4 regions of the Nocardiopsis sp. B62 genome follow, and region 2 is predicted to be linked to each of the others. Evidence: riboswitches for the same ligand, from Rfam matches in the RefSeq annotation. Region 2 holds a riboswitch; each other region holds the start of a gene.
What was found. A riboswitch is a leader RNA that binds a small molecule or an ion and turns the genes downstream of it on or off. The one in region 2 is predicted to bind thiamine pyrophosphate.

Region 1: another riboswitch for thiamine pyrophosphate. It lies ahead of thiO (glycine oxidase ThiO); the one in region 2 lies ahead of thiC (phosphomethylpyrimidine synthase ThiC).
Region 3: another riboswitch for thiamine pyrophosphate. It lies ahead of KBX21_RS10475 (ECF transporter S component); the one in region 2 lies ahead of thiC (phosphomethylpyrimidine synthase ThiC).
Region 4: another riboswitch for thiamine pyrophosphate. It lies ahead of thiD (bifunctional hydroxymethylpyrimidine kinase/phosphomethylpyrimidine kinase); the one in region 2 lies ahead of thiC (phosphomethylpyrimidine synthase ThiC).

The regions. Positions count from the first base shown of each region.
Region 1 covers NZ_JAGPXK010000037.1:21,963-29,398, forward strand. The annotation lists gene KBX21_RS24540 (SDR family oxidoreductase) at 51-944, shown strand; gene KBX21_RS24545 (zinc-binding dehydrogenase) at 1,084-2,055, shown strand; gene thiE (thiamine phosphate synthase) at 2,510-3,175, opposite strand; gene KBX21_RS24555 (Rv2175c family DNA-binding protein) at 3,242-3,601, opposite strand; TPP riboswitch at 3,721-3,831, shown strand; gene thiO (glycine oxidase ThiO) at 3,830-5,035, shown strand; gene thiS (sulfur carrier protein ThiS) at 5,038-5,250, shown strand; gene KBX21_RS24570 (thiazole synthase) at 5,254-6,054, shown strand; gene pknB (Stk1 family PASTA domain-containing Ser/Thr kinase) at 6,424-7,436, shown strand, end outside.
Region 2 covers NZ_JAGPXK010000027.1:57,671-65,106, reverse strand. The annotation lists gene rsrA (mycothiol system anti-sigma-R factor) at 1-117, opposite strand, end outside; gene KBX21_RS22340 (sigma-70 family RNA polymerase sigma factor) at 114-785, opposite strand; gene KBX21_RS22335 (class I SAM-dependent methyltransferase) at 1,158-1,979, shown strand; gene thiC (phosphomethylpyrimidine synthase ThiC) at 2,122-3,789, opposite strand; TPP riboswitch at 3,779-3,894, opposite strand; gene KBX21_RS22325 (SOS response-associated peptidase) at 4,021-4,875, opposite strand; gene KBX21_RS22320 (MFS transporter) at 4,886-6,142, opposite strand; gene KBX21_RS22315 (DUF3068 domain-containing protein) at 6,197-7,201, opposite strand; gene KBX21_RS22310 (alpha-(1->3)-arabinofuranosyltransferase) at 7,210-7,436, opposite strand, start outside.
Region 3 covers NZ_JAGPXK010000007.1:104,614-112,049, forward strand. The annotation lists gene KBX21_RS10465 (transglycosylase domain-containing protein) at 653-2,836, shown strand; gene KBX21_RS10470 (glycoside hydrolase family 19 protein) at 3,049-3,936, shown strand; TPP riboswitch at 4,129-4,236, shown strand; gene KBX21_RS10475 (ECF transporter S component) at 4,320-4,961, shown strand; gene KBX21_RS10480 (ABC transporter ATP-binding protein) at 4,965-6,509, shown strand; gene KBX21_RS10485 (energy-coupling factor transporter transmembrane protein EcfT) at 6,533-7,297, shown strand; gene KBX21_RS10490 (enoyl-CoA hydratase-related protein) at 7,345-7,436, shown strand, end outside.
Region 4 covers NZ_JAGPXK010000015.1:71,032-78,467, reverse strand. The annotation lists gene KBX21_RS17225 (pyridoxal phosphate-dependent aminotransferase) at 1-455, shown strand, start outside; gene KBX21_RS17220 (glycosyltransferase family 1 protein) at 576-1,760, opposite strand; gene KBX21_RS17215 (DUF6457 domain-containing protein) at 1,986-2,258, shown strand; gene KBX21_RS17210 (sodium:alanine symporter family protein) at 2,478-3,923, shown strand; gene thiD (bifunctional hydroxymethylpyrimidine kinase/phosphomethylpyrimidine kinase) at 4,015-4,818, opposite strand; TPP riboswitch at 4,807-4,907, opposite strand; gene KBX21_RS17200 (DUF368 domain-containing protein) at 4,996-5,925, opposite strand; gene KBX21_RS17195 (acyl-CoA synthetase) at 6,281-7,436, opposite strand, start outside.

The DNA.
Region 1 (7,436 bases), on a different contig from region 2:
GGCGCGCCGGTCAGCGACCGGTGGACACTCGTACCCCAGGATGGGTTTCCATGGGCGACGATCACATGACAAACCACACCATAGGGGTGACCGGGGCCACCGGTGCGCTGGGCGGGCGTGTGGCCGCCCGGATCGCACGGCTCGGACTGGCTCAGCGCCTCATCGTGCGCGACATCAACCGGGCTCCGGAGTACCCGGAGAGCAGCGCGGCGATGGCGGTCTACGAGGACACAGCCGCCTTCGAGAAGGCCTGTCGTGGCGTGGACACGCTCTTCCTGGTCTCGGCGACGGAGTCCGAGGACCGGGTGGAGGCCCATCTGAGCGCCGTGGACGGGGCGGTCCGCGCCGGTGTGTCACGGATCGTCTATCTGTCGTTCCTGGGCGCGGGCCCGGCGTCCACGTTCACGTTCGCCCGCACGCACTTCTACACGGAGGCCCACATCCGGTCGACGGGTGTGTCCCACACGTTCCTGAGACCCAGCCTGTACCTGGACCTGCTGCCCCGTTGGGTGGACGAGAAGGGCGTGGTGCGCGGCCCGGCCGGGGAGGGCCGGGTCGCGTGGGTCTCGCGCGACGACGTGGCCGACGTCGCCGCGGCCGTGCTGACCGATCCGGTGGTGGCGGCGGCCTCGGAGGGCAGGACACACGACGTGACCGGGCCGGAGTCGTTGTCGGTGGGCGCCACCGTGGAGAAGCTGGGCCGGTTGACCGGGCGGAGCGTCCGGTACGTGCCCGAGACCTGGGAGGAGGCCCTGGAATCGCGTCGTCCGAGCGGGGCCGCCGAGTGGGCGATCGAGGGCTGGGCCTCCTCGTACGCCGCCATCGCCGCCGGGGAGCTGGACGTGGTCTCGCCCGTCGTTCCCGACCTGACCGGGCACCCGGCGCAGTCCATCGAGGGGTTCCTGCGCCGCCATCCGAGCGCCCTCTCCCACGTCGGGGGCTGACCGCCCCCTCCCCCGCCACCGCCGTGCCCCCGGCGCGGCGGTTCCCCTTGTCCGGGACGGCGGCCCTTGACCTCAACATTCGTTGAGGAACCAGTCTTGGCTCCGGGGGACACTCCCCCGCCGAAGGAGAGTGGTGGAGATGCGCGCGGTGCGAGTGGACGAGTTCGGTGGCCCGGAGGTCCTGGTGACGCGGGAGCTACCCGACCCCGAACCCGGCCCCGGCGAGGTGCTGGTCGAGGTCGGGGCGGCCAACGTGATCTACCTCGACACCCTGATCCGCAGCGGCGCCGCACAGGGCCACTTCCCCCAGGCCCCGCCCTACGTGCCCGGGGGCAGCGTGGTCGGCCGGGTCACCTCGGTCGGCCCCGGCAGCGACCCGGCCTGGACGGGCACGCGGGTCCTCACCCGCACGGACGACGGCGGATACGCCGATCGCGTCACCGTCCCGGCCGAGGGGCTGCTCCGGGTCCCCGAGGAGCTGCGCCCCCTCGACGCCCTGGCCCTGATGGTCGACGGGGCGACCGCGATGATGCTGGAGCGGGCCGCCCGCTTCGGTCCGGATGCCTGGGTCCTGGTCCTGGCCGCCACCGGCGGGGCGGGCAGCCTGGTCGTGCAACTCGCCCGTCTCGCGGGGGCCCGGGTGATCGGCGCCGCCCGGGGCGCGGAGAAGCTGGCGCTGGCCCGGTCCCTCGGAGCGGAGGAGGCCGTGGACTACTCGCAGCCGGGCTGGCTGGACCGGGTGCGCGGGATCACCGGCGGCGCCGGGGCCGCCGTGGTGATCGACGGGGCCGGCGGTGAGCTGGGATCGGCCTCCTTCGGGGCGGTGGCCGACGGCGGCCGGTTCCTCAGCTACGGCACGGCCGGAGGCTCGTTCGCCGAGGTGGACACGGCCGAGGCCGAGCGGCGCGGGATCACCGCCATGGGTCTGAACGAGATGCAGGCGCGGCCGGGAACGGACCGAGGCGACCTCACCAGGCTCGCACTGGAGGAGGCGCGGGCCGGACACCTGCGGCCGCACGTGGGGCTGATCCTGCCGCTGGAGCGGGCCGCCGAGGCACACGCCGCTCTTGAGGGCCGCCGTGTGCCGGGAAAGGTGCTCCTGGTCCCCTGAGTCGTGCCGGACCATTCCTCCCGCCCGCCACCCGCCGCCAACCTCGACGGACGCCTGCGGCCCGGTGTCCTCGCGTCACCACCGGGATGTGCCTGTGCGCCGTTGAAGCTCGGACAGCCACCCGGTCGGGTCCCACCGTGCGACACCGCGGAGCCCGCGTGGCAGCGCACAGCAGGGGAGACGGACGCTCACATCGATGGCGGCCGCGCCGCCACCGGCGGTGCGTCCAAGAGGGGACACACAGGGCCCTTCTTCTGGATCGATCCGCCCCGACGTCGCCCACCACCGCCCCACCAACTCCTACGGTGCGCTGGCGGCCAGGCCGCCGTCGGCGAAGGCACCCGAGAACCACGCCCTGGCCCCGTGCGGTCGCCGGCTCGAAGACGCCCCTGGGAGGGGCGGGGCATGGAGCGACCCCGGTCCCGTGCGGGGTCCCGGGGCCGTCGGTGTTCGTTCAGGCGAGTCGCGCGGTGAGCTTGGCCTTGAGGGCGCTGGCTGCCGCTCGCGGGTCCTGCGCCTCGGTGACGGCGCGCACCACGACCACGCGGGTGGCCCCGGCGTCCAGCACCCGGTCCACGTTCTCCAGGTCGATGCCGCCGATCGCGAACCAGGGCCGGTCGGTGCCCAGCGCGGCCGCGCGTTCCACCAGTTCGAGCCCGGCCGCCGGGCGTCCCGGCTTGGTCGGGGTCGCCCAGGTCGGGCCCACGCAGAAGTAGTCGCTCCCGGGTTCCTCCGCCGATCGCGCGGCGGCCTCGGGGTCGTTGTTGGAGCGGCCGATCAGGGGGTCGGCGCCGATGACGTCGCGGGCCAGGGGTACCGGCAGGTCGCGCTGGCCCAGGTGCAGTACGTCGGCGCGCACCGCGCGGGCGATGTCGGCGCGGTCGTTGACCGCGAGCAGGGCGCCGTGGCGTTCGCACGCCTCCCTCAGGACTTCCAGGGCGGCCAGTTCCCCGCGCGCCTCCAGCCCCTTGTCCCGGAGCTGGATGATGTCCACACCGCCGGACAGGGCGGCGTCCGCGAACTCCGCGAGATCACCGCTCCCGGTCCGGGCGTCGGTGCACAGGTACAGAAGGGATGCGTCCAGGCGCTCGCGCAGGCTGGTTCCGTGGCTCGTCCTCACGCGCCCCACCATAACCAACGGCCCGGGGACGTCACCGAGGTGGTGCGTCCCCGGGCCGTGGACGGCTCAGAAGGCCATGCCCTGCGCCCGGCGGCGGACCTCGGTGCCCCGGTTCTCGCGCATGGCCTGGATCGGCGTGCCCGGCAGGGTGTCGTCCGGGGTGAACAGCCAACGCAGGGCCTCCCCGGTGGAGAATCCGGCGTCGGTCAGCAGCACGATGGTGCCCGGCAGGCCCTTGACCAGGTCCTGGCCGTCCAGAAAGGCGGCGGGAATGGAGAGCTCACCACCACGCACCACGCCCATCAGGCGGTTCTCGCGGATGAGGGTCTTGATGCGGTTGGGGCTCACGCCCAGCGGGGCGGCCGCCTCACGCAGGGTCAGCCATTCGCCGACGAGTTCGTCGAGTTCACGATCGCTTTGTGTCACCTCACCAATCTGCCACACCCGACCGGGCCCCGGAGACCATCGCGCCGCCCTGGGGGCTCCCTGCCTGGGAGATCCCCGCCACGGCCGGTCCGGACGGGTTGTCCTACGATGGGTGGACAGACATGTCCCGCGGGAGCCGGGTGGACCCGGCTGAGAGGGAGGCTCGCGGCCTCCGACCGCACGAACCTGATCCGGGTCATACCGGCGAAGGGAGTGGAACACGGCGCCGTGCGCACCAACGACGTTCCCCCGCAGAAGACGATTCATCCCACCACTACCGTGGTCGTGGTCGGCGGCGGTGTCGTCGGCCGGGTCACCGCCTGGCGGGCCGCCCAGCGCGGCCTCGCCGTCACCCTCGTCGAACCCGACCCCGTCACCGAACCCTCCGCCGCCCGCGCCTCCTCGACCGTCGCCGCGGGCATGCTCACCCCCGCCACCGAGGCGGTCTTCGGTGAGGAGGAGCTGATGGAGATCGGGGTGCGCTCCGCGCGCCTGTACGACGACTTCGTCGCCGAACTGGAGGAGGCCAGCGGGGTCGACGTCGGCCACCGCCGCACCGGCACCCTCCTGGTCGCCTTCGACAGCGACGACCTGGCCGTCCTCACCGACCTGCACGCCCTCCAGGAACGCCTGGGCATCCCCACTCAACGGCTGACCAGCCGCGAGTGCCGCCGCCTCGAACCCACCCTCGCGCCCGGCGTGCGCGGCGGGGTACTGGCCCCCGAGGACCACTCCGTGAACCCGCGCGCCCTGCTCCTGGCCCTGGCCCGGGCCGGGGAGCGCGCGGGCGTGCGCGAGGTCTCCGGGTACGCGGAGGAGGTCGCCTCCCCCGGCCCCGACGGGGCGCGACTGGGCGTGCGCCTGGCCGACGGCTCCGCGCTACCCGCCGAACAGGTGGTGCTCGCCGCCGGGTGCTGGGGCGACCGGGTGCGGGTGCCCGAACCCGTGGTGCCGCCGCTGCGCCCGGTCAAGGGGCAACTGTTGCGCGCCCGGGTCCCCGCGGGGGAACCACCGCTGGTCACCCGCACCGTGCGCGGCCTGGTGCGCGGGTTCCCCGTCTACCTGGTGCCCCGCGCGGACGGCGAGGTGATCGTCGGCGCCACCCAGGAGGAAATGGGCCACGACACCTCCCTGACGGTGGGCGGGCTCTGGCAGGTCCTGCGGGACGCGCGCGAACTCGTCCCGGGGGTGAGCGAGCTGGAGGTCGTCGAGACCTGTGTGGGGCTGCGGCCGGGCTCACCCGACAACGAACCCCTCCTGGGCCCGACCCGGGTCCCCGGACTACACCTGGCCGCCGGGCACTTCCGGCACGGGGTCCTGCTGGCCCCGGTGACCGGGGAGGTCATGGCCGAGGCCCTCACCACCGGCGCGCTGCCCCCGTACGCGCGCCGGTTCGCAGCCAGCAGATGGACGCGTGAGCAGACGTGGGAGTAGCAGTGGAACTGATCATCAACGGACAGGCCCAGGACAGCGCGGCGACCACCGTGGACGGGGTCGTGCGCGCGCTCACCGACGCCGGGGACGGCGCCGTCCCCGGGGGGATCGCCGTCGCGGTCAACGACGAGGTGGTGCGCCGCACTGCCTGGACGGACACCGCGCTCCGCGCGGGCGACCGCGTGGACGTCCTCACCGCCGTACAGGGAGGCTGAACCATGACACAGACGCACGAGTCCGTGACCGTCGCGGAAAGCGCCCCGGAGGACCCGCTCGTCATCGCGGGGGTCTCCTTCGGCTCCCGCCTCATCACCGGTACCGGCGGGGCGCCCTCCCTGGAGGTCCTGGAGGAGGCGCTCCTGGCGTCGGGGACCGAACTCACCACCGTGGCGATGCGCCGGATCAGCCCGGGCACCCAGGGGTCGGTGTGGGACGTCCTGGACCGCAACGGCATCCGCCCGCTGCCCAACACCGCCGGGTGCTTCACCGCCGTGGACGCCGTGCGCACGGCGAAGCTCGGCCGCGAGGCGCTGGGCACCGACTGGGTGAAGCTGGAGGTGGTCGCCGACGAGCACACCCTCCTGCCCGACCCGGTGGAACTGCTGGACGCCGCGGAGGCGCTGGTCGACGACGGCTTCACCGTGCTGCCCTACACCAACGACGACCCGGTGCTGGCGCGTCGCCTGGAGCAGCTGGGCTGCGCGGCCGTGATGCCGCTGGCCGCGCCGATCGGTTCCGGTCTGGGCATCCGCAACCCGCACAACCTGGAGCTGATCGTCGAGCAGGCCGACGTCCCGGTGATCGTCGACGCGGGCATCGGCACGGCCAGCGACGCCGCCCTGGCGATGGAGCTGGGCTGTGACGCCGTGTTGTTGGCCACGGCCGTGACACGCGCCCGGGAGCCGGTCCGGATGGCCACGGCGATGCGCGACGCCGTGCGCGCCGGACGCGGCGCCCGGCTGGCCGGACGCATCCCGGTCCGGCGCCACGCCAGGGCGTCCAGCCCCGACGTGGTCTGAGCGTCCCCAGAGGACACCGCCACGGTGGGGGCCGGGGGCCGGGGCCGCCGCCTGCGCGGACACACCACCCTGGACATGGGGTCACGACACTCGAACACACCGTGAAAACCGGGTTTGGTGCCGTCCCCTACCGTGGGAGGGGTGTGCGTGCCGCGCGGCGGCACCGCACCCACATACCGCCCAGGCGCGAACGCCCCGAACCGGCTCCGGTCGGCTCCACGACGGTGGACACGAGGGCCGCCGCGACCGTGAACCGCGGGGCAAACCTGACACCGGCTTCCGCTATCGTGTCGGATCGACACCAGGTGTCGGGTACGCGCCACCGGCAGCGAACGCCCGCGCTCCCCGCAGCAAGGACACAATCCCGCCGTGGACATGACGACTTCCGACCCGCTTGTAGGCGCGACGCTGGACCGTCGCTACTTCGTCGAGTCAAGGATCGCCGGTGGCGGCATGGCGACGGTCTACGTCGCCCACGACCTGAGGCTGGACCGACGGCTGGCACTCAAGGTCATGCACCCCTCCCTGGCCCAGGACCCGACCTTCGTCCAGCGCTTCATCAACGAGGCCCACTCGGTCGCCAAGCTCTCGCATCCCAACGTCGTGCAGGTCTTCGACCAGGGTGAGGACCAGGGACACGTCTTCCTGGCCATGGAGTACGTCCCGGGCCAGACCCTGCGCGACCTCCTCAAGGAGCACGGTCGGCTGGGCCCGCAGCAGGCCCTGAACTTCATGGCCTCGGTGCTGGCCGCGCTCGGCGCCGCCCACCAGGCCGGCATGGTGCACCGCGACGTCAAGCCCGAGAACGTCCTCATCAGCAAGGACGGCCGGGTCAAGGTGGCCGACTTCGGTCTGGCCCGCGCGGTGGAGCAGTCCAACCAGGGGTTGACCCGTACCGGCACGCTCATGGGCACCGCCGCCTACCTGGCGCCCGAGCAGATCGAGAAGGGCACCGCCGACGCGCGCAGCGACGTCTACGCCGCCGGGATCATGCTCTACGAACTGCTGACCGGCGGCCAGCCGCACACCGGTGAGACGCCGATCGCGATCGCCTACCAGCACGTGACCGAGGACGTCCCGCGTCCCTCGCACTTCCTGCCGAACCTGCCGCCCGAGGTCGACGGCCTGGTCACCAAGGCCACCGAGCGCGACCCCCGGTACCGTCCGAGCAACGCGGGCCAGTACCTGGCCAAGGTCCTGGAGGTCCTGCGCACCCTGCCGGACACCGGCTCGGCTCCGGCCGCGCCGTTGGCCCCCGTGGCCCCGCAGGCCAACTCGGCCGCCACCATGACCGCGCCCCAGCTGATCGCGGGCGGCGCAGGTCCGGGTACCGAGAACGCCACCATGGTCGTGGACATGAACGGCGCCGACCTGGGCCGGGA
Region 2 (7,436 bases):
CGCCCTGACCTCGGGGCAGTCGCTCTCCTCGAGCTCACCGTCAAGGTAGGTGTAGAGCTTCTCGAGCACCTCGCTGCACGGGGTGTCCGTCTCCGACTTGTCGTGGCCGCCGCTCATTGCCGATCTCCCCGATCCGACCCGCTCACCTGTCCTCGACCCCCCGCAGCCGACCCCGACGCGACGGCCGAGGCCTCCGCGGCTCTGGTCGCGGGGAGGAAACCACGGTCCACCGCGTACTCCTCAAGGTGGGAACGCAGCTGGCGCCGCCCCCTGTGCAGCCGGGACATGACCGTCCCGATGGGGGTGCCCATGATCTCGGCGACCTCCTTGTACGCGAACCCCTCGACATCCGCGAGGTAGACCGCGATCCGGAAGTCCTCCGGAAGCTCCTGGAGGGCGCGCTTGACGTCGCTGTCGGGGAGGTGTTCGAGCGCCTCGGCCTCGGCGGACTTCAGCCCCGCCGCCGTGTGCGAGGCGGCCTGGGCGAGCTGCCAGTCCTCGACGTCCTCGGTCCCGGCCTGCTTCGGCTCCCGCTGCTTCTTGCGGTAGGAGTTGATGAAGGTGTTCGTGAGGATGCGGTACAGCCACGCCTTGAGGTTGGTCCCCTCCTTGAACTGGTGGAAGGAACCGAACGCCTTGGCGAAGGTCTCCTGTACCAGGTCCTCGGCGTCCGAGGGGTTGCGTGTCATGCGCAGTGCCGCCGAGTAGAGCTGGTCGAGGAAGGGAAGCACGTCCCTCTCGAACCGCTCGTCCCGTTCCCCGGCTGTCTCCTGGCTCTGGTCCAAGCCCTTCGGCCTCCTCGCGCTGGCCCCTGGTGGGGTGTCCGTATCCCAACGATACGTTCCCACACCCCCGACCTGCGCATCGACGCCGCGTGGCGCCAACGCCGTTTCCTCGCGCTCAAGGCACGCACCAGCGGTCGGCATGCTCGAACCCCTCCCCTTTCCTGCTCCCGTGTTCTGGCGGGTCCCCGCCTCGGGAACCCCCTCCGGGACCACTCCCCGGGCGGTGCTGGTCACAACAACGTCCTCGTCTGGCTGATTCCGCCCCTGCGGGCGGTGGCCGGGTCCCCTCGCCCCGAACTTTGTCGTTTGCCCGCGTCTGTGAAGGTGAGGCATGGCAGAGTGCGGGTAGGACACACTGAAGGATGGAGAGGAGTGCACGTGCGACCGTCCTCGACTCCGGCCTCCGACCGCCCTCGATCGCCCGCCGCCCAGTTCGCCACCACGGACCGGCTCTCGGACTACTGGCGCTTCTACTGGGCGGTCGCGGAGGCACAGATCAGCCGGTGGCTCCCCGAGCGGCCCTCCCGGCTGCTCGACCTGTCCAGCCCCGACTTCCAGGGGACTCCACGCGCCGTCGCCGCTGGCCACGACGTCGTCACGCTGCTGCCCTCGGTGGACATGGCCATGCGTCGGCCGCTCACCCTGGTGAACGGCCGGGCCGTGGTGCCGCGCCCCACACCGCGCGGTCGTCTGCGGCACGTGGTGGGCGACTCCGCCTTCCTGCGCGCCTTCACCCCCGAGTCGTTCGACGGGGTGATCGCGGACAACCGGGTGTTCTCCCGGCACCTGGCCACCGAGTCGTCGATGTCCGAGGTGGCCCGGGTGCTGCGTCCTGGCGGACGGGTGCTGGTCTGCGTGGACTCCGTGGTCCTGGGCATGGCGCTGCTGGCCGAACAGGACGCCTGGCCGGAGCTGAGCCACGCGCCCAGCGCCGACGTGCTCCTGGTGCCCTGGCCGGACGGTTCGATCACCCGCTGCTTCACCGCCGAGCAGGTCACGGAGATGGTCACCGAGGCCGGGCTCGAACTGGAGTGGATCAAGCCGCGCACGGTGTTGTCGGCGTCCACGGTCGAGATGATGCTGGCCCGCGATCCCAGGTCCATGGCGCGGCTGGTCGAGATGGAACTGCACGCGGCCGATTCCGACGACTACGTCGGCGTCCACCTGGTCGCCAGCGCCCACAAGCCCGAGTAGCCGGGCCCGGCGCCGCTCCTGTTGCTTCTGGTGGGTGTGAAGCTGGTGGTACCGCCGGTGCCACCGGTGCTGCTGTGACTCTGGGCGATGGCCGGCGGGCCCGACACACCCTGCGGTGTGACGGGCCCGGGACGGGCGCTCCCTAGTCGGCGAGCGGCAGGTAGACGCGGTTGCCGCCGTCGGCGAACTCGGCGGACTTGTCGGCCATGCCCTTCTCGATCGCCTCGACGGTGTCCAGGCCGTTCTCCTCGGCGTACCTGCGCACGTCCTGGGAGATCTTCATCGAGCAGAACTTGGGCCCGCACATCGAACAGAAGTGCGCGGTCTTGGCCGGTTCGGCGGGCAGGGTCTCGTCGTGGAAGGCCTGAGCGGTCTCCGGGTCCAGGGACAGGTGGAACTGGTCCTGCCAGCGGAACTCGAAGCGCGCCCTGGACAGTTCGTCGTCCCACTCCTGGGCGCCCGGGTGTCCCTTGGCGACGTCGGCGGCGTGGGCGGCGAGCTTGTAGGTGATGACGCCGGTCTTGACGTCGTCGCGGTTGGGCAGCCCGAGGTGCTCCTTGGGGGTCACGTAGCAGAGCATCGCGGTGCCGTGCCAGCCGATCTGCGCGGCTCCGATCGCGGAGGTGATGTGGTCGTAGCCGGGGGCGACGTCCGTGGCCAGGGGGCCGAGCGTGTAGAACGGCGCCTCACCACACAGCTCCTCCTCCAGGCGCACGTTCTCCCTGATCTTGTCCATCGGCACGTGGCCGGGGCCCTCGATCATCACCTGCACGTCGTGCGATCGGGCGATGTGGGTGAGCTCGCCCAGGGTGCGCAGCTCGGCGAACTGGGCCTCGTCGTTGGCGTCGGCGATGGAGCCGGGGCGCAGGCCGTCGCCCAGGGAGAACGTGACGTCGTAGCGGCGCAGGATCTCGCACAGCTCCTCGTAGTGGGTGTAGAGGAAGCTCTCCCTGTGGTGGGCCAGGCACCACGCGGCCATGATGGAGCCGCCGCGCGAGACGATGCCGGTGACGCGGCGGGCGGCCAGCGGCACGTACCGGAGCAGGACGCCCGCGTGGACGGTCATGTAGTCCACGCCCTGTTCGGCCTGCTCGATGATGGTCTCCCGGTAGATCTCCCAGCTCAGCTTCGTGGGGTCGCCGTTGACCTTCTCCAGTGCCTGGTAGATCGGGACGGTGCCGATGGGCACCGGTGAGTTGCGGACGATGCGTTCGCGGGTCTCGTGGATGCGCTTGCCGGTGGACAGGTCCATCACGGTGTCGGCGCCCCAACGTGTGGCCCACACCATCTTCTCGACCTCCTCGGGCACCGAGGAGGTGACGGCGGAGTTGCCGATGTTGGCGTTGATCTTCACAAGGAAGTTCTTGCCGATGATGGTGGGTTCGGACTCGGGGTGGTTGCGGTTGACCGGGATGACCGCGCGGCCGATGGCGACCTCGGCGCGGACGAACTCGGGGTCGGCGCCCTCCCGGGCGGCCACGAAGCGCATCTCGGGGGTGATGGTTCCGGCCCTGGCGTGGGCCAGCTGGGTGGTCGCCCCGTCGACGGGGTCCAGTGCCCACGTCTCGCGGGTGCGCGGGAGCCCCTGGTGGACGTCGATGCGTGCGTTGTCGTCGGTGTAGGGGCCGGAGGTGTCGTACAGATCGAAGTGGCTGCCGTTGCTGAGATCCACCCGGCGGCGCGGGACGCGGAGGGTGGTGCCCTCAGGGGTGGTGATCTCGTCGTGGACCTTGCGAGATCCCATGATGGGACCTGTGGTCACCCGGTGCTCGTCGGCGGTGGAAACGTCACGACCGTCGATAGCCGTCATGGCATGCCTCCCTACGTCGGAATTACCCGAACAGGTTCTGCGGTCGGCGACACCCTTGAGTCGCCCTCTCAGCCCGCCATGGCGCGAGCTCCCGCGTTGCGTATTCACATGTGCGCACGTCGAACGTGCCGGGACACCTCGATCACGGTGTCCAGGGCCCGGGGAAGCACTCCCCCGTGGCCTCGCACACCATACACAGGCCGTCCCCGGCCCTGTCCAGCCTCACCGGGGTCAGAAAAGTGTCTCCGGTTCGCCGCGGCCGGAGTCCTCGGCCGGTTCCAGCAGGTGGGGACCGTTGTTCTTGACGCTGTTGACCTCGGTGGAGACCTCGTCCACCGAGAACCGGTCCACCGGGGAGTCGTCCAGCACGTGGGCCAGCTCCTCGGCGCCGGTGGCGGGGTCGAGCCAGACGGACCAGTCCTCGCGCGGCACCACGACAGGCATGCGTTCGTGGATGTGGGCGAGTTCGGGGGCGGCCTCGGTGGTGATGACCGCACAGGTCCACAGCCAGGCGTCGGGGTCGCTCGGGTCGTCGACCTCGGGGTCACGCCAGCGCTCGAAGATCCCGGCCAGGGCGAGCGGTTCGTCTCCGGAATAGTGCACGGAGAAGGGCTTCTTGGCGGCCTTGGCCTTGCGCCTCTTGTGCTGTGGGTCGGTGGCGGGAGAGGTGCTGGCCTCGGTGGTGCCGTCCTTGTTGAGCAGCTGCCACTCGTAGTAGGCGTCGGCCGGGAGGAGGCACCGGCGGTGCCGGTAGGCGGTGCGGAAGGCGGGCCTGTCCGCGACCGTCTCGCCGCGCGCGTTGATCATGCGGTAGCCGACGTTGCGGTCCCTGGCGCCGCCGGGAACAAGGCCCCAGCGCATCGTGTGCAGGGAGCGCGGCCCCGGTTCACCGGAGGTGCCCCCCTGGGGCGGCGGGCCGAGCACGGCGTACACCGGGCTGCCCGGCGCGATGTTGTAGTCCGGGTCGAGCTCCTCCAGCGGCGGCCAGGCGCGCGGGTCCCCCGTGCCGTCCTGGGCCTCCTCGGGGAGGGCGAAGGCCAGCTGGAGCTGGTGCACGTTCCTGGACTGGGCATAGCGACCGCACATGGGTGGAATCCTATGCGATCCGCCCTTCCGGGACCCCGGGATCACCGTCCGTCCCGTCCGTCCCTGCGGTCCCGGTCTCCGCGCCGGAGAGCCGGACGACCAGTGCCCCGACCAGCCCGGCGAGGAGGGCCACCGACCCGGCGGCGGCCAGCAGTTCCCGGGGGTGGTCAGCGGCGAACCATCCGGCGATCAGGAATCCCACGACGAAACCTCCGTTGACCACCGCGCCCATGAGCGCGTGGGCCCGCCCCAGGAGGGACTCCGGTGTGTGCCGGTGGACCACCGACCTGAGCAGGATGTTGAACACGGAGTTGCCCGCACCGGCCAGCACCACGCACACTGCCGCCACCCACAGCACCGGGAACCAGGCCCACAGTGCCAGCGCCGCACCCACGAGGGCGGCGGCGAGCGCCACCCCGCGCCCGGTCGGGGCCGGGCGCAGCACCGACACGGCCAACGCACCCGACAGCAGGCCCGCGCCCCAGCCCGCCGTGAGCGCCCCGAAGACCTCGGCCCCGTGTCCCATCACCTCCCGTGTCACGAACACCATGGCCACGTTGGTGGTGGACGTGGCCACCACCGCGAGGAGCAGGACCGGCATCAGCACGCGGAACAGCCGGGCCCGGAGGACGTGGCGGGCACCGTCCAACGCGCCCGACCACAGGGTGCCGGTGGTACTGGCCGCGGGGCGCCGCACGCCCAGGAGCAGGAAGGTCCCGGCCGCCACGAAGAAGCTCGCCGAGTCCGTGAGCAGGGCCGGGACGATCCCGAAGAGGCCCACCAGGACCCCTCCCACCAGAGGGCCGAGCACGGTGGCCGAGGCCCGGGCCCCCTCGAACAGCGAGTTGGCGTGCACCGGGGAGAGGTCCCCGGCGGCGCCGGGCAGAAGGGTGAGGATCGCGGGATTGACAAGGGCAGCCAGGGAGCTGACCGTGAGGACACACAGCACCAGGACACCGGGGTGGGGGAACCAGACGGCGGGCAGGATGGCCAGGCCCTGCCCCACGCAGGCCAGGACCAGGACACGGCCGGTGTCGAAGCGGTCCAGTACCGCCCCGGCGAGCGGCGCGAGCAGGACGAGCGGACCGATCTGGGCGGTCAGCAGAGCGGTGACCCACAGGGAGTTCCCGGTCTCGGCGAGCTGGAACACGGCCGCGACCAGCACCACCTCGTCCCCCATCGACGACAGCAGGATGGCGGTGAGCAGCGCCGCCGCGCGGAGGCGGCGCGCCGCCGGGGCGGCGGGGTTCGGGGGATCGTCGGGCACGGCGCCTCCGGGGGATCGGTTCGGACCGATCCTGCCCTCCGCTCCCCCGGATCGTCACCCGGTTTTCGCGTCCTCCGGCGAGCGCTCCTCGGTTCCGGTCGCCGCTTCGGTCTCCGTCTCGGCGGCCGGGGTCCGGGACCGCCAGGCGCCGAGGAGACCGACCAGGACGGCGACGGCACCGATCGGGGCCAGGGTCCAGGGCGCCCAGCGGTCGAGTCCACGCAGCAGCAGCGAACGCACCCGGGCCTGCTCGGCGTAGCCGGAGACCTGTCCGTCGGACAGGGTCAGTTCCGTGTCGAGCAGGTCCACCTCACCCGAGCCGTTCTGCGGCCGCAAGGTCTCGTGCCTGCGCTCCTCCAGGTTCACGACGATGCCGGTGACCGGCTCGACCCAGAAGGTCCGCTCGGCCGTGAGCCAGCGGTTCGCGCTGACGGTGCCCTCGGCGTCGGGATCGAACAGGGCGGCGGGTACCTCACGCGCGGAATCGGGGACCTGGGTGGCGTCCACAGTCTGGGTGTATCGGCGCACGGCCACCCCGGCGACCTCGTCGTCGTCCTCGAACTCGACCGAGGGGGCCGAGCGCACCTCGGCGTCGTAGAAGGAGTGGTTCCCCTCGGCCGCCCCGGGCGGCCAGTACAGGACCAGCCCGGCCTGGCGCACCGCGCGGTCGCCGTTGACGTGCTCACCGCAGCAGTTGACCGCCCGACCAGTCCTGCGGTCCACGATGACCCTGCGGCTCCAGTGGTCGAGCACCCGCTCCGACGAGGAGGTGTCCACCGTCATCTCCCACGCCGACCAGTCGGCGCCGTGCCCGGAGGCCACCACCCGGGTGTCCCGTTCGAGGTCGGCGCCCTCAACCAGGCTCCAGGTGGCGGTGTCCAGGTAGCTGGCGTCGGCGTCGACCATGCGCAGGCCGAGGGTGGCGTCGGCCGGGAGCAGGGCGACGCGGTCGTGCACGTACAGCGGCAGCAGCAGGGAGAGGGTCAGCAGGAACGTCCCCGCCGCCACCAGGAGGGTGCCCCGGGGCAGGCTCCGGGGCGGTTCCGCGCCGGTTCTCATGGGGGCCGTCACCCGCGCACCTCCTCGACGTCGTGACCGGCCTCGGGCAGCCGGTCGGTCACCCGTTCCGGTTCCGTCCCGTTCTCGGGCGGTCCGGTCCGCCGGTCCCCGCCTCCGGAGGTCTCCGTGGAACCCTCGGCCGGAGCCCCGGGGGCATCGGCCAAGGGTGGCCCGTGCCCGTCCCATCGCTGGCCCAGGGCCAGGACGAGCCGGGCCATCGCGGGCAGGCACAGCG
Region 3 (7,436 bases), on a different contig from region 2:
ACGGAGTTAACGAAAGCTCGGATCGGGAACCTGTCCGGATTGCGGCTTCGGTGCCCTCCGCTGTCTATCGTCGGCCCTCTAGTGGGGTTTGGCAGAGTGGCGAGGCCGCAGTATTAATGTGATCCTCGCCACACTAGGCGGAGGCGCCAAGACCTGGTATTTGCCGCGTTTCACCTTGGCGAACCTCGCAATGCGGGCATAGGTCACCAAGCGATTCAGGCGCCTCTGTGGTTGTTTTCGTATTCCGCTTCATGAAAATTCGGAAAAATCAGGTCGCATGTTGGTGAGGAGGCTGGGATGGGTAGGGCTGTCAAATGCGCCAACGAGCGGGAGGGCTGGATTCCGGGCATCTTCGCGAGTCCGATCAGTCCCCTGGGAAACGTTCGCCCCATATTCGGGTGTCCTGTCACTCGCGGATCGGGTACCCGCCGCCGAACCGCCCTCAGGTCAAGGAAAGGTCCGGGGGTTTACAGGCGATCCATCCTGACTCGCGAAGCGTGCACGATCTGCACGGCTTTGCCGTGGATTGAGGAAGGTTTTCGCTAACACGCCTGATTTGACGGACTTCCCTTTGCGTACCGGCTGCGAGTGTGGGCGTCGCAGTGTTCGTGTCGCGTGGCGCGCGGACAGCACACGGCCGTAGGGGGGCGACGTGACGGAGTCGAACCGGGGTGGTCCGTTCCTGGATCCGTTCCTGGAGGCGTTCCGGGGGTTCCTGAAGCACGACCAGCCGCAGGACCGGCGTGAGGCGCTGCTCAGGCTGTCCGGGCTCGGGGTCGTCGCCGGGCTGTTGTCGGCGGCCCTGGTCATGCCCTGGGTGGGAGGTGCCGGACTGGTCGCCCGTGACGCGGCGGCCGGGTTCATGTCCCTGCCCGGTGACCTGGACGTACCCAGCCTGTCCTCCCGTGTCCTGCTCACCGCCGACGACGGGACGCCCTTCGCCGAGGTCTCCGAACGCGAACGCCGCGTGGTGGGCCTCGACGACATCAGCCCGTGGGTGGGCACGGCCCTCATGGCCATCGAGGACGACCGTTTCTACGAACACAAGGGCCTGGACCTGCGCGGCGTGATCCGTGCCGCCGCGCGCACCGCCCAGGGCGACACGCAGGGCGGTTCGACCATCACTCAGCAGTACGTGAAGAACCTCCTCATCGAGACCGCGGACACGGAGGAGGACGTCGAGGGCGCCAGCGCGCAGAACCTGGGCCGCAAGCTCACCGAACTGCGCTACGCGATCGACGTCGAGGACCGCCTCACCAAGGACGAGATCCTGGAGGGGTACCTGAACCTGTCCTACTTCGGCGGAGGCGCGCATGGTGTCGAGATCGCCGCGCAGCGGTACTTCTCCATCCCCGCCGCCGACCTCGACGCCGGCCAGGCGGCCATGCTGGCCGGTCTGGTGCGCGCCCCCTCGTTCTACGACCCGCTGAACAACCCCGAGGGCGCGCTCGAACGCCGCAACGTCGTACTGGACCGCATGGTGGCCACCGACGTGCTCGACGCCAAGGAGGCCGAGGCCCACAAGGAGCGGGGGCTGGGCATCGACTCCACGCCGCGCGGAGGCAGTTGCGCGGAGAGCGACTACCCGTTCTTCTGCGACTACACCATGCGCTGGCTGCGGAACTCGGACCTGATCGGCGGCACCGCCGAGGAGCGCGAACAGCGCATCGTCCAGGGCGGGCTGACCGTGCGGACGACACTCGACGCGGCCGCGCAGGACGCCGCGGAGAAGGCCATCGAAAAGCGCGTCCCGCACGAGGACTCCACGAAGTTCGCGGCCCAGGCGATGATCGAACCCGGCTCCGGCCGGGTGCGCGCCCTGGCCCAGAACCTGAAGTACGGGTTCGACGACGAGGCGGTGGGCACGACCTCCCTCAACCTCGCCGTGGACCAGGCCGACGGCGGCTCCTCCGGTTACCAGGCCGGGTCCACCTTCAAGACGTACACGCTGGCCGCGGCGCTGGAGAAGGGCCTGGGCTACGGGACCAGCTTCTCCTCACCCAAGAGCATGTCCGTCAGCGGGATGTCCGGCTGCGACGGCACCAGGATGTCCGCGTGGAACGTGCGCAACGCCGGTGAGAGCGACGACGGCAGCCACAACATGATCAGCGCGACCAAGGGGTCGGTGAACACCTACTTCGCCCAGCTCCAGAAGCGCGTGGGCCTGTGCGAGACCTCGGAGATGGCGGAGAAGGCCGGAGTGCACCGCGCGGACGGCGCAGACCTCGGGGTGTGGAGCTCCTTCACCCTGGGCGACCAGGAGGTGTCCCCGCTGAACGTGGCCGCCTCCTACGCGACCTTCGCCGCACGCGGTGAGTACTGCGAGCCCCGCCCGGTGCGCTCGGTGACCGAGGAGGGCACCGGCGAGCAGCTCAAGACCACCTCCGAGTGCGAGCGGACGGTCAAGCAGGACGCCGCCGACGGGGTGAACCACCTGCTCCAGCAGACCTTCGACGGGGGCACCGCCAAGGGACTGGACATCGGTCGGCCGGCCGCGGGCAAGACCGGCACCACGGACGGGGCCGCCTACGCCTGGTTCGCCGGGTACACCCCGAACCTCGCCTCCGCCGTGGTCGTGGGCGACGTGCGCGGCGGCGAGCAGAACCCGCTCCAGAGCGTGACGATCGGCGGCCGCTACTACGGGATCGTCTACGGCGGCACCCTGCCCGGTCCGATCTGGCAGGAGAGCATGCGCGGCGCCACCGATCACCTGCCCTCGGACAGTTTCGCGGGGTCGCCCGGAAGCTTCGGCGACCCGAAGACCGAACCGGCGGAGCAGAGGGGCGACGACGGCGACGACGACGGGGGCGGCGACGACGGCGACGAGGAGGCCTAGGGCGTCCGGGGGTCCGCGCCCCGGTCCGGTGGTCGTGCGGGAACGGCGATCACGCGACCGGGGCGCGGACCCGTGTGGCGGGCCTCGCCGTCATCGTGTTCTCACAATCCGTGGTTGGGGATCTTGACAGGTCTAGACCAGCCTTGCTTAGGTGACGTCACCCCCTGCGGCGCGCGGTCGGACGCAGCGCCGCACCCTAGGAGTGTGATCACGTGATCCGACGTCTCCTGAGTCAGCTCGCCGCGCTGGGCGCGATCGCGGCTGTGCTCGTTACCCTCCCCGCCACGGTCGCGCAGGCCGCCACCTGCGCGACCGCCTGGAGCTCCTCCGCCGTCTACACCGGCGGCGGCCAGGTCTCCTTCGAAGGCCGCAACTACACCGCCAAGTGGTGGACGCAGAACGAACGTCCCGGCACCTCGGACGTCTGGTCCGACCAGGGCGCGTGCGGCACCGACGGAGGCGGGGAGCAGCCGGGCCCCAGTGACTTCGTGGTCAGCGAGGCCCAGTTCAACCAGATGTTCCCGAACCGGAACTCCTTCTACACCTACGCCGGCCTCACCGCCGCCCTGAGCTCGTACCCGGGCTTCACCAACACGGGCAGTGTCGAGGTGCAGCGACGGGAGGCGGCCGCGTTCCTCGCCAACGTCAGCCACGAGACCGGTGGACTGGTGCACATCAAGGAGACCAACGAGGCGAACTACCCGCACTACTGCGACTGGGGCCAGCCCTTCGGCTGCCCGGCCGGACAGTCCGCCTACTACGGCAAGGGCCCGATCCAGCTGAGCTGGAACTACAACTACAAGGCCGCTGGTGACGCCCTCGGCATCGACCTTCTGAACAACCCCTACCTGGTCGAGCAGGACGCCGCGATCGCCTGGCGGACCGGACTCTGGTTCTGGAACACCCAGCCCGGCGCCGGAACGATGTCGGGGCACACCGCCATCGTCGGCGGTCACGGCTTCGGCGAGTCGATCCGCTCCATCAACGGCTCGATCGAGTGCAACGGCGGCAACCCGGGACAGGTGCAGAGCCGCATCAACACGTTCACGCACTTCACCCAGATCCTCGGCACCACGACGGGGTCGAACCTGAGCTGCTGACCCCCGGGTGCGTCAGGCACCCGTGACGGCACTCCGAGCGGGGGTGCGACCGGCGACCACCGTCGGGCGCGCCCCCGCTCCGGCGTTCCCGAAGCCGGTCCGAGCCCCTCCGAGACCCCTCCGGGGCCGGTGCGTTCGCGTCCCACAGGTGGGAAGGTCTTCACCAATCGTCACGTTTGCACCATAATGGAGGCAATCCGACAGGGGAGCGCGTGAGCGCTGAGAGTGCGGCACCCGGCCGCAGACCCTTACACACCTGATCTGGGTCATGCCAGCGAAGGAAGTCATAGGAAACCGCCATCGCGGCGTGCGCGTGCGCGCGCCCGGCTGGCGCTCTTGGCCACATGGGCCCTCGTCACCCCGACGAAGGGACATCAACCACCATGAGTACCGAAAGCGACCGTGAGACCGGTCCCGGAACCGCCGCCCGGCCCACGGGCACCGTCCAGGAGGTCCTGGCGAAGTTCCGGAGCTGGCGCACCGTCGACATCGTCGTGGCCGCCGTGATCGGCGTCGCGGTCGGCGTCGTCTTCTGGCTGTGGAACATCGTCTGGTCGGTCACCACACCGCTGTTCGTCGCCTTCCCGCCCGGGCAGGCCGTCGTCTACGGCATGTGGCTGATCTCCGGTGTGCTCGGCGGCCTCATCATCCGCAAGCCCGGAGCGGCCCTGCTGACCTCGATCGCGGCCGCCTCCGTCTCGGCCGTGCTGGGCACCCAGTGGGGGATCATGGTCGTCCTCGACGGCGCCCTCCAGGGGCTGCTGCCCGAGCTGGTCTTCCTCGCCTTCGCCTACCGGCGCTGGAACATGGGCGTGGCCGTGCTCGCAGCCGCCGTCGCCGGGCTCTCCCCGGCCATCCGGGACAACATCGCCTACAACGTCACCTGGCCGATCGAGTACCAGCTCACCTACGGGGTGATCGTGGTCCTCAGTGCGGCGGTCATCGCGGGTGTGGGCGCCCGACTGCTCACCACGGCGCTGGCCCGGGCCGGTGCGCTGGCCCCCTTCCCCTCGGCCAGGGGCTGACCCGTGACCCGACCCGACACAGGCGGTGCGCGCGTCGAACTCTCCGGCTGGGGATGGAAGCACGCGGGCCGCGACGACCACGCCCTGCGCGGGGTGGACCTGACCGTCGAACCGGGGGAGCGGGTCCTGCTGCTCGGCGCCTCGGGCGCGGGCAAGTCCACCCTGCTGCACTCCCTGGCCGGGCTCACCGGTGAGGACGGCGCCATCAGCGGCGAGCAGGAGGGGTCGTTGCTGGTGGACGGTGTCCCCGCCGACCGTGGCCGGGGCGGCGTTGGGCTGGTGAGCCAGGACCCCGAGACCCAGCTCGTGATGGCCCGCGCCGGGGACGACGTCGCCTTCGGGCTGGAGAACCTGGGGGTGGACCCCGGGCTCATCTGGCCGAGGGTCGAGCGCTCCCTGGCGGAGGTCGGCTTCCCCTACGGCCTCCGGCACTCCACGGGCGCGCTCTCCGGCGGCGAGAAGCAGCGTCTGGTGATCGCCGGAGCGCTGGCCATGCGGCCGCGCCTGCTGCTCCTGGACGAACCCACCGCCAACCTCGACCCGGCCGGTGCCTCGCTGGTCCGCGACCTGCTCTCCCGCCTGCTCGGCGAGACCCGGGCCACCCTCGTGCTGGTCGAACACCGGGTGGCCGACGTCGTGGACCTGGTGGACCGGGTGGTGGTGGTCGCACCCGGCGGGGGAGTGATCGCGGACGGCACCCCGGCACGGGTGTTCGCCGAACACGGTCGTTCCCTGGCCGAACAGGGCGTGTGGATCCCCGGCAACGAGCCCGCCCCCGAACTCACGCCCGGACCTGGCGGCGGACTGCTGGTGGAGACCGTGGACGTCACCGCCCGCACCCCCTTCCAGGTGGGCGTGCGCGCCGCGCCCCGGCGCACGGTGCTCGACGACGTGAACGTCACCGTGCGCGCGGGGACCGCGACCGCGCTGACCGGGCCCAACGGGGCTGGCAAGTCCACGCTCCTGACCATGCTGGCCGGGCTGTCCCGCCCACACCGGGGACAGGTGCTGCCGCGCGGTCCGCTGGCCGAGTCGGACCGGCGTCCGCTGGTTCGCTGGCCTGCACGCCGTCTGGCCCGCCACGTGGGCACGGTCTTCCAGCACGCCGAGGACCAGTTCGTCACCGCCACGGTCCGCGACGAACTCCGCTTCGCGCCGCTGCGGGCCGGGATGGGAGAGGCCGAGACCGACGCCTGGGTGGGCGAACTGATGGAGCGGCTGCGGCTCACCAGGTTGGCCGAGGTGCACCCCTACACGCTCTCCGGCGGCGAGAAGCGGCGCCTCTCGGTGGCGACCGCGCTCAGCTCCGGTCCCTCACACGCCCCGGACCTGCTGGTGCTGGACGAACCCACCTTCGGCCAGGACACCCGGACCTGGACGGAGCTGGTGGAGCTGCTCGGCGTCCTGCGCGCCGAGGGGCGGGCCGTGGTCATGGCCACCCACGACGAGCTCCTCCTGCGCCGTCTGACGGACGTGGAGGTGCGGGTGGCCGACGGGCGCGCGGCGCCCGTCGAGACGGCTGCCACGGCACGAGAGGGGGACGTGTGAGTTCCCAGGTCTCGCATCGCTCCATGGGAGGGGACACCCTCACCCTGGACGTGCCCGAGGGCGGCGGCGCCCGCTACTGGCTCACCAGCCTGAACCCGGCCGCCAAGCTCCTGGCCGCACTGGCGATCGGGATCGGACTGATCCCGGCGGTGGACGCCGTCACCGGCGGAGTCGTGCTGCTCGCGGTGCTGCTCACGGTGCCGTTCAGCGGAGTGGACCGGCGCACACTGCTGATCCTGGGCGGACCGTTCCTGCTCATGGGGCTCAGCAGCGGCGCGGTCAACTACCTGTACGGCGAGCACGGCCTGGAGGGAGCCGTGGGCGCGGCGGTGCGCCTGCTGGCCATCGCCCTGCCTGGCCTGCTCGCCGCGATCAGCAGCGACCCCACGGAGATGTCCGACGGCCTCGTGCAGCGCCTCCGGGTGCCGGAACGCCCCGCCATGGGCGTGCTCGCGGCGCTGCGGCTCATCCCGCTGCTCGCCGACCAGTGGCGGACCATCACACTGGCCCGCCGGGCACGGGGCCTGGAAGCCGGGCGCAACCCGCTGCGGGTCGTCTCGTTGTTCTTCGGGCGGCTCTTCGCGCTACTGGTGCGATCCATCCGGACCGGGATGCTGCTGGCCACCGCGATGGACGCGCGCGCCTTCGGCACGGGATCCCGCACGCACGCGCGGTACAGCCACTGGCGGGCGGCCGACACCCTCCTCCTGGTGGGCACCGCCCTGCTGCTGGTCGCCGCCTACATCCTGTCGGCCCGCCTGGGGACCCTGGTGCTGCTCTTCCGCTGACCCGGGTGGTTAGGTAAGCAGCGGACACTGACGTCGAAGCGAAGCAGGTGGAGAACGTGAGCGAGTTCGTGCGCGTCGAGGCCGACCCGGAGAACCCCGGAGTGGCCGTCATCCGGATCGACCGTCCCAAGGCGCTGAA
Region 4 (7,436 bases), on a different contig from region 2:
GTCGCCTGCACGGCATCGTGGCCCGCGCCGTCGCCGACGTCTTCACCGGCGCCGGGGCCCTCGTTTCGCCGCCCAGGGCCGCCTTCTACCTCTACCCGGACTTCGAGCCGGTCCGCGAGCGGCTGTCCGCCCTGCACGGGGTGACCACCGGTCCGGAGCTGACCGGGCTCCTCCTGGAGCAGCACGGCATGGGCGTGCTGCCCGCCGTCGAGTTCGGCGAGAGCCCCGCCGCCCTGCGGATGCGGGTGGCCACCAGCCTCCTGTACGGGGACACCGAGGACAAGCGGTACGCGGCGCTGTCCGCGGAGAACCCGCTCGCCCTGCCGTGGATCCGGGCCCACCTGGACCGGCTCACCGAGGTCCTCGGGTCGGTGCTGTCCGAACCGGGCACCGGTGCCCAGGCGCCCAGCACGGTGATCCCGGTACCGATGGCGGTCGCCCAGCCGGTCCACTGACCGGGCGTCCGCACCCAGATCGTGCCCGCCTCTCTTATACGGGGTGAGGCGGTCACCACCGGCGGGACCCTCCCTATCTCTCCCAGGGAGGGTCCCGTTCCGCCTTCTCCGGCACGGTGGTCAGGCGTTTCCCACCTTCACGCGGTCGCGGCGGGCGGCCAGCTCGTGGCTCGGAGCGATCACCGCGCGGTAGTGGCCCACCAGTTCCTCGTTGACCGACCGCCACGTGCGGTGCGCCACCGAGGTCCGGGCCACGGCCGCCATCCGGGCCCGCACCTCGCGGTTGTGCGCCAACCTGCCCACGGCCACGCGCAGCTCACGGACCGAGTCCGGCCCGTACAACAGCCCGTTGTGCCCGTCGGCCACCAGGTCCACGGGGCCGCCCGCAGCCGGGGCGACCACTGGTACGCCCGAGGCCAGCGCCTCCTGCACGGCCTGGCAGAAGGTCTCGTCCGCGCCCGTGTGCACGAACAGGTCCAGGGACGCGTACAGCCGTGACAGGTCCGCCCCGGTCCGCTGCCCGGTGAACACGGCGTCCGGCAGCAGACGGCGCAGCCGGGCGCGGTCCGGGCCGTCCCCGACCACCACCAGCCGCATCCCCCGCAGCCTCGCCAGGTGGCCCAACAGGTGCACCCGCTTGTCCCGGGACAGACGGCCCACGTACCCCACGATCGCCTCCCCGCCGGGGGCCAGCCTCCGGCGCAGCTCCTCGGACCGGTGGTCGGGGGAGAAACGCACCGTGTCCACGCCCCGCCGCCACAGGTCCAGCCGGGGGAACCCCCGGCCGGAGAGTGCCTCCATGGTCGATGAGGAGGGCACCAGCGTGCGGTCCACAGCCGAGTGGACCCGGTGGAGCAGGGGCCACAGCGCCCGGGCACCGGGCAGGCCGTGACGTCCGGCGAACCCGGGCAGGTCGGTCTGGAACGCCGCCACGGTCGGTAGTGCCCACCTGCGGGCCACGTCCACCGCCGTCGCCCCGAAGAGCGCGGGCGAGGCCAGGTGCAGCACGTCGGGCGCGAACGCGCGGATCGCCGCGGTCATGGTCCGCCGGACGGGCAGGCCCATGGGGAAGTCGCGGTACACGGGCAGGGGCAGCGCGGGCGTCCGCACCACTGGGAAGCCCGCGTACGTCGTGGGGCCGTGCCCTGGGGCCAGCACGAGCGCCTGGTGGCCCTCGGCGGCCAGGTGCTCGCTGATCCGGCACACGGAGTTGGTGACCCCGTTGACCTGCGGGAGGAAGGACTCGGTCACGATGGCCACCCGCAGGGGAGGGCGGGGGACGGTGGGCGGGGGTGTGGGGGACATGCGGGGCTCCCAACGCCGATGTGTCACGCCGAGTGGTGGCTGCCTCCGACGCTAGGGTCGGGGAGTGAACCCGGGCCGCCGGGCGGGAGAACCCCGCCCGAAGGGCCGACACGGGTTGGCCGATCAGGTGATGACGCCGTCCGCACGGTCGACTGACCGACGGGTGACCCCGCCATGGCCGTGATCGCCGAACCCGACCGAACCGACACCCCAAGGAGCCGTGTGGTGACACTCGTGGAATGGGCCGAGCTGGTCCGCGCAGAACTCGACCTCGCGGGAACCGATCCCCTTGAGAAGGCCGACGTCGACCGGATCCTCGACCTCGCGCGCGACGCCGCGCACTCCGTGGCCCGACCGGCGGCCCCGCTCACGACCTACCTGCTCGGCGTGGCCGTGGGACAGGGGGCGGACCCCGACGCCGCGGCCGCGGTGCTCAGTCGGCTCGCCCTGGCTCAGGCCGAGGCCGAGGGCGAGGACGGGGGAGGGGGCCAGGGGTAACGGTTGCCCCCTGTGACTGACGCGATCGGAGGGTCGAGTGTGCGTTCATGAGTCGTAACGCGCATTCTGACCTCACGTGATTTGTTTGTTACGCGTCAGTGCCATTCTTTCCCGATACCGAGTAGTGCCCACCGATTCCAACGTGTTTCCGAGGGCCCTGGTTCCCCCATCACCGCTGGTTCCCCCTACCCCATGCAATCACCGAAAGAGAGGTCCTCAGTGGACCACCTCCTAGAGATGGCCGGCGTCCTGTCGGAGATCATCTGGGGACCGTACGTCCTCATTCCCCTGTTGCTCCTGACCGGTGTCTTCCTGACCGTCAGGTTGAGACTGCTCCAGTTCACCAAGCTCGGCCACGCGCTCTGGCTCGCCTTGGTCCGGCGGAAGGAGGACCACGACCAGGCCGAGGGCGACATCTCGCACTACCAGGCGCTCAGCACGGCCCTGGCGGCCACCGTCGGCGTCGGCAACATCGCCGGTGTCGGTCTGGCCATCGGGATCGGCGGCCCGGGCGCCCTGTTCTGGATGTGGGTCACCGGCCTCGTGGGCATGGCCACCAAGTACAGCGAGGCGCTCCTGGGGGTCAAGTACCGGACCAGGGACGAGAAGGGCGAGCAGGCCGGCGGCCCGATGTACTACCTCCGCCACGGTCTGCCCGGCGGCCTCGGCGTCTTCCTCGGCGGGGCCTTCGCGGTCTTCGGCGCCATCGCCGCCTTCGGCATCGGCAACGGCACCCAGGCGGAGGCCGTCTCCAGCTCCATCAACAACATCACCGGCATCGACCCCCGCATCATCGGTGTCGTCCTGATGGTCCTCGTCGCCATCGTCATCCTCGGCGGCATCAAGAGCATCGGCCGGTTCGCCTCCGCGATCGTGCCGTTCATGATCATCGGGTTCATCTTCATGAACCTGCTGGTCCTGATGATCAACTGGGACCAGCTGCTCCCCGCCTTCCAGCTCGTCTTCACCGACGCGTTCACCGGGACCTCCGCCGCGGGCGGATTCGCGGGTGCCGCGCTCATGCTGGTCATCCGCACCGGTGTCGCCCGGGGCATCTTCTCCAACGAGTCCGGTCTGGGCACCGGCGCCATCGCCGCCGCCTCGGCCAAGACCACCCAGCCGGTCCGGCAGGCCATGGTGTCGATGACGCAGACCTTCATCGACACGATCATCATGGTCACCCTGACCGCCCTGATGATCATCACCTCCGGCCTGTGGAACGCCCCCGAGAGCGCCGGGTACGACCCGGACAACAAGGGTGTCCTGCTCACCTCCGGTTCGATGGAGCAGGGCCTGGGCCAGCTCAGCCCGGCCCTGGGCTCCTTCGGCGTGGTCTTCATCGCCTGCGCGGTGGCGATCTTCGCGTACACGACCATCCTCGGCTGGTCGTACTACGGTGAACGCTGCATGGTGTACCTGGCCAAGGGCAAGCGCTTCCTGGTCCTGCCCTACCGGCTGGTCTTCATCGCGGTCGTCTACGTCGGCGCGACCGCCAGCATCGAGTCGGTCTGGCTGTTCAGCGACATCGCCAACGGTCTGATGGCGCTGCCCAACCTGGTGGGTCTGATCCTGCTCTCCCCGGTGGTGGTCGCGGAGACACGGAAGTTCTTCGGCCACCCCGAGTGGCGGAACCCGGACGTGATCATGGACGACGTCAACAAGTAGTCCGCGCTCGGCCGGGGGACGGGTCCCCGGGCCGACGACAAGGGGGGACCGGCCGCAACGGCCGGTCCCCCCTTCGCGTGGCGCCGGTCCGCTACCACCAGGCGTGGAAGTGGTGCACCGGCCCCTGGCCGCCGCCGGCGTCGATCTCGTCGGCGCGGCGCAGGGCCTCGGTCAGGTAGGCCTTGGCGTCGGCCACGGCGGTCACCGCGTCCGGACGCTGGGGGAGCAGGGCGGCGATCGAGGAGGAGAGGGTGCAGCCGGTGCCGTGGGTGTTGCGGGTGGCCACGCGTTCGGACCGGAACTCCACCGGCTCCGAGACCCCGTCGACCAGCAGGTCGACGCTCTCCTCACCGGGCAGGTGGCCGCCCTTGAGCAGGACGCGGCGCGGACCGAGTTCGAGGAGGCGTTCGGCCTGCCCGCGCATCTCCTTCAGGCTGGTGGCCTCGGTCTCGCCGAGCAGGTCGGCGGCCTCGGGAAGGTTGGGGGTGAGAAGGTCGGCGCGCGGCAGCAGGACGGTGCGCAGCGCCTCGATCGCCGACCTCTCCAGGAGGCGGTCACCGCTCTTGGCCACCATCACGGGATCCACGACCACGTTCGGCAGTTCGTAGCGGTCCACGGCGGCCGCGACGGCCTCGGTGACCTCGGACGTGGACAGCATCCCCACCTTGACCGCGTGCACGGTCGCGTCGGTGAACAGGGTGTCCATCTGGTCGGTGACGAAGGACGCGGGGACACCGTGTACCCCGGTGACCCCGCGTGTGGACTGGGCGGTCAACGCCGTCACCACGGTCATCCCGAAGACCCCGTGGGCGGAGAACGACTTCAGGTCGGCCTGGACACCGGCACCCCCGCTGGGGTCGCTTCCGGCGATGGACACGACGTTGTACGCGCTCATTGGCGTTCCTTCGCTAGTACGAACTAGGGCAGGTTCGACGGGTGTGCTCTCAGCCGGGAGGAGTCTCTCCGGCACCCCGCGCCACCGGGGCCTCGCGGCCCCGGCATCACTGTTGGTTTGTGGTGTTTCCGACTGTAGTGGACGGTCCGCCGGGGCGGACCGTCCCTCCGCGCGCGGTCAGACGGTGACGTTGTGGTGGTGGGTCTCCACCCGCGCCTGCTGGGCGTGCTTGCGCTGCTCCCAGATGATCATGCCGACGACCACCACGAAGCCGCCGACGGCGAAGGCGATCGTCACGGGGACGTCGGTCATCGGAAGCAGGTCGCGGTTCTCGTCCTGCCACGGCCACAGCGCACGCAGCGAACCGGCCATCAGACCGGTGAGCACCACGAGGGTGATGTGGTGGTGGTTCTCCAGCAGGAACTGGAGCACCTTCACGAACAGGGCCAGGCCGGTGATCATGCCGAGCACGAAGACCGTGATGTAGGGCAGGTCGGCCCCGCGCAGGGCGGCCATGGTCGGCTCGTACAGGCCCAGGGTCAGCAGGATGAACGAGCCCGACAGGCCCGGCAGCACCAGGGCGCAGATCGCGACGGCCGCGGCGAAGAAGACGATCACCGGGTGGGTGGGCAGGTTGGCGCCGGGCAGTCCGGTGAGCAGGAAGGCGAGCACGGCGAAGACGAGGGCGACCCCGTAGTGCCAGGCCTTCCACTTCTTGCCCGCACCGGTGTAGGGGATCCACAGGCAGGCCAGGACCAGGCCGAAGAACAGCGCGTAGGCGTACTGCTCGTAGACCTCCACCAGCGGGGCGAGGAAGATGGCGGCCAGGATGAGTGCGACGCCCATGCCGATGAGGGCGGGGACGAGGACGCTCCAGTCCACCTGGCGGAACTGCTCCTGGGCCCGCTCCTTGCCACGCCCCCGGGGCACGTCCGTGACGTAGCGCTTGATGCCGCTGACCACGTGGCCCGCGCCACCGATCAGCTTGTCGTAGAGGCCGACCATCAGTGCGACCGTGCCGCCGCTGATGCCGGGCAGAGCCTCGGAGGTGCCGACGGCCCCGCCGCGCACCGCGTTGAAGATGTAGGAGCCTACTGACTTGGCCATGTTGTCGGGCGCGGGCCCGGGAGCTTCCCGGGAGGGGGCGCCGTCCTCCGTCCTGATGGGGCCACCGGTCGCGCGTGAGCGCTCGACCGGCGGGGTCAAAGGGGTGCTTGTACCGCGCGGGTCGCGGGGACGACCTCCACCGGTCCGATGTCCGGCCGCGCGGATGTTTGCCGCCCGGGCCGTGCGATGGGGGAGGAGCGCCGTCAGGCCCCGGGCCGGGCAGCGCCAATTCTAGCGGCGCCGGACGGGGTGAAGGCGTCCGAGCGCCCCGAGAACCGGGGTTTTGGCCAGGTATCAGCCCGCACGGTCCTTAGTCCGAAAACAGATCGTGACGAAGGGGCCGCGGAGCACGGCATCAGTTCCGGAGCGAACCGGACAGGTGCGAGCTCGGAACGGCGGGCGCGGACGGGTCCTCACCGGCCACCGAAGCGGCCCAGCGATAGTCCTGTTTGCCCACCGCCGTGCGCCGCACGCGGTCCACGAAGTGCACGGTCCGGGGCACCTTGAACCCGGCCAGACGCACCCGGCAGTGCGCCCGCAGCGCACCCTCGTCCGGGGCGGAACCGGAGGCCAGGGACACCAGCGCCGTCACCCTCTGCCCGAGTCGCTCGTCCGGGGCGGGCACCACGATCACGTCCTCCACCGAGGGGTGCGCCTTCAGCACGGCCTCCACCTCCTCGGGGTAGACCTTCTCCCCGGCGGTGTTGATCACCACGCTGCCCCTGCCCAACAGCATGATGGAACCGTCGCCTGCCCGCGTGCCGTAGTCACCCGACAGTGCCCAGCGACGCCCCTCACCGTCCGTGGGGAACGTGCGCGCGGTGGCGATCGGATCGTTGTAGTAGCCCAGCGGGATCCGGCCGGTCCGGGCGATCCGACCGACCTCGACCGACCCGGGCGGAAGCGGCCGCAGGGCGCCGTCGAGCACGGCGATGCTCCCACCCATGGTGAAACTGCGCCGGTCGGTGGAGTCCGCCACGCTCGTGTGCTCGTCGGGGGCGGTGGCCGAACCGCACACACCCGTCTCCGATCCGCCGTAGGCGTCGGCCAGGGCGACGTCCTCGCGCCAGGCCCGCCACAGCCCGCGCACCGAGGGGGTGAGCGGGGTTCCGCCGGAGCGCACCGAAGTGAGGTCGGGACACAGGTCCGGCTCGGTGAGCAGGTGCCTTGCCAGAGGTCGGGCCATCGCGTCGCCCACCAGCTGAACGGCGTGCACGCCCTCGCGGTGCGCCAGCTCCAGCACGCGGTCCGCGCGGAAACTGCGGTCCGTGGACAGCACCACGCTCTTGCCGCACAGCAGCATGCTCAGCGCGTTCCACTGCCCGGCCGCGTGCATGAGCGGACCCAGCACGAGCATGCGCAGAGGGAAGCAGCGCGCGGCGCGTCCGGCAACGTCCAGAGGGGTCCCGGCGCGGGGGGCTCCCGGTTCGCGCCGCTCCACGGCGGCGCGGAAGACGTCCGCCTGGCGCCACAGGACGCCCTTGGGGTAGCCGGTGGTGCCCCCGGTGTAC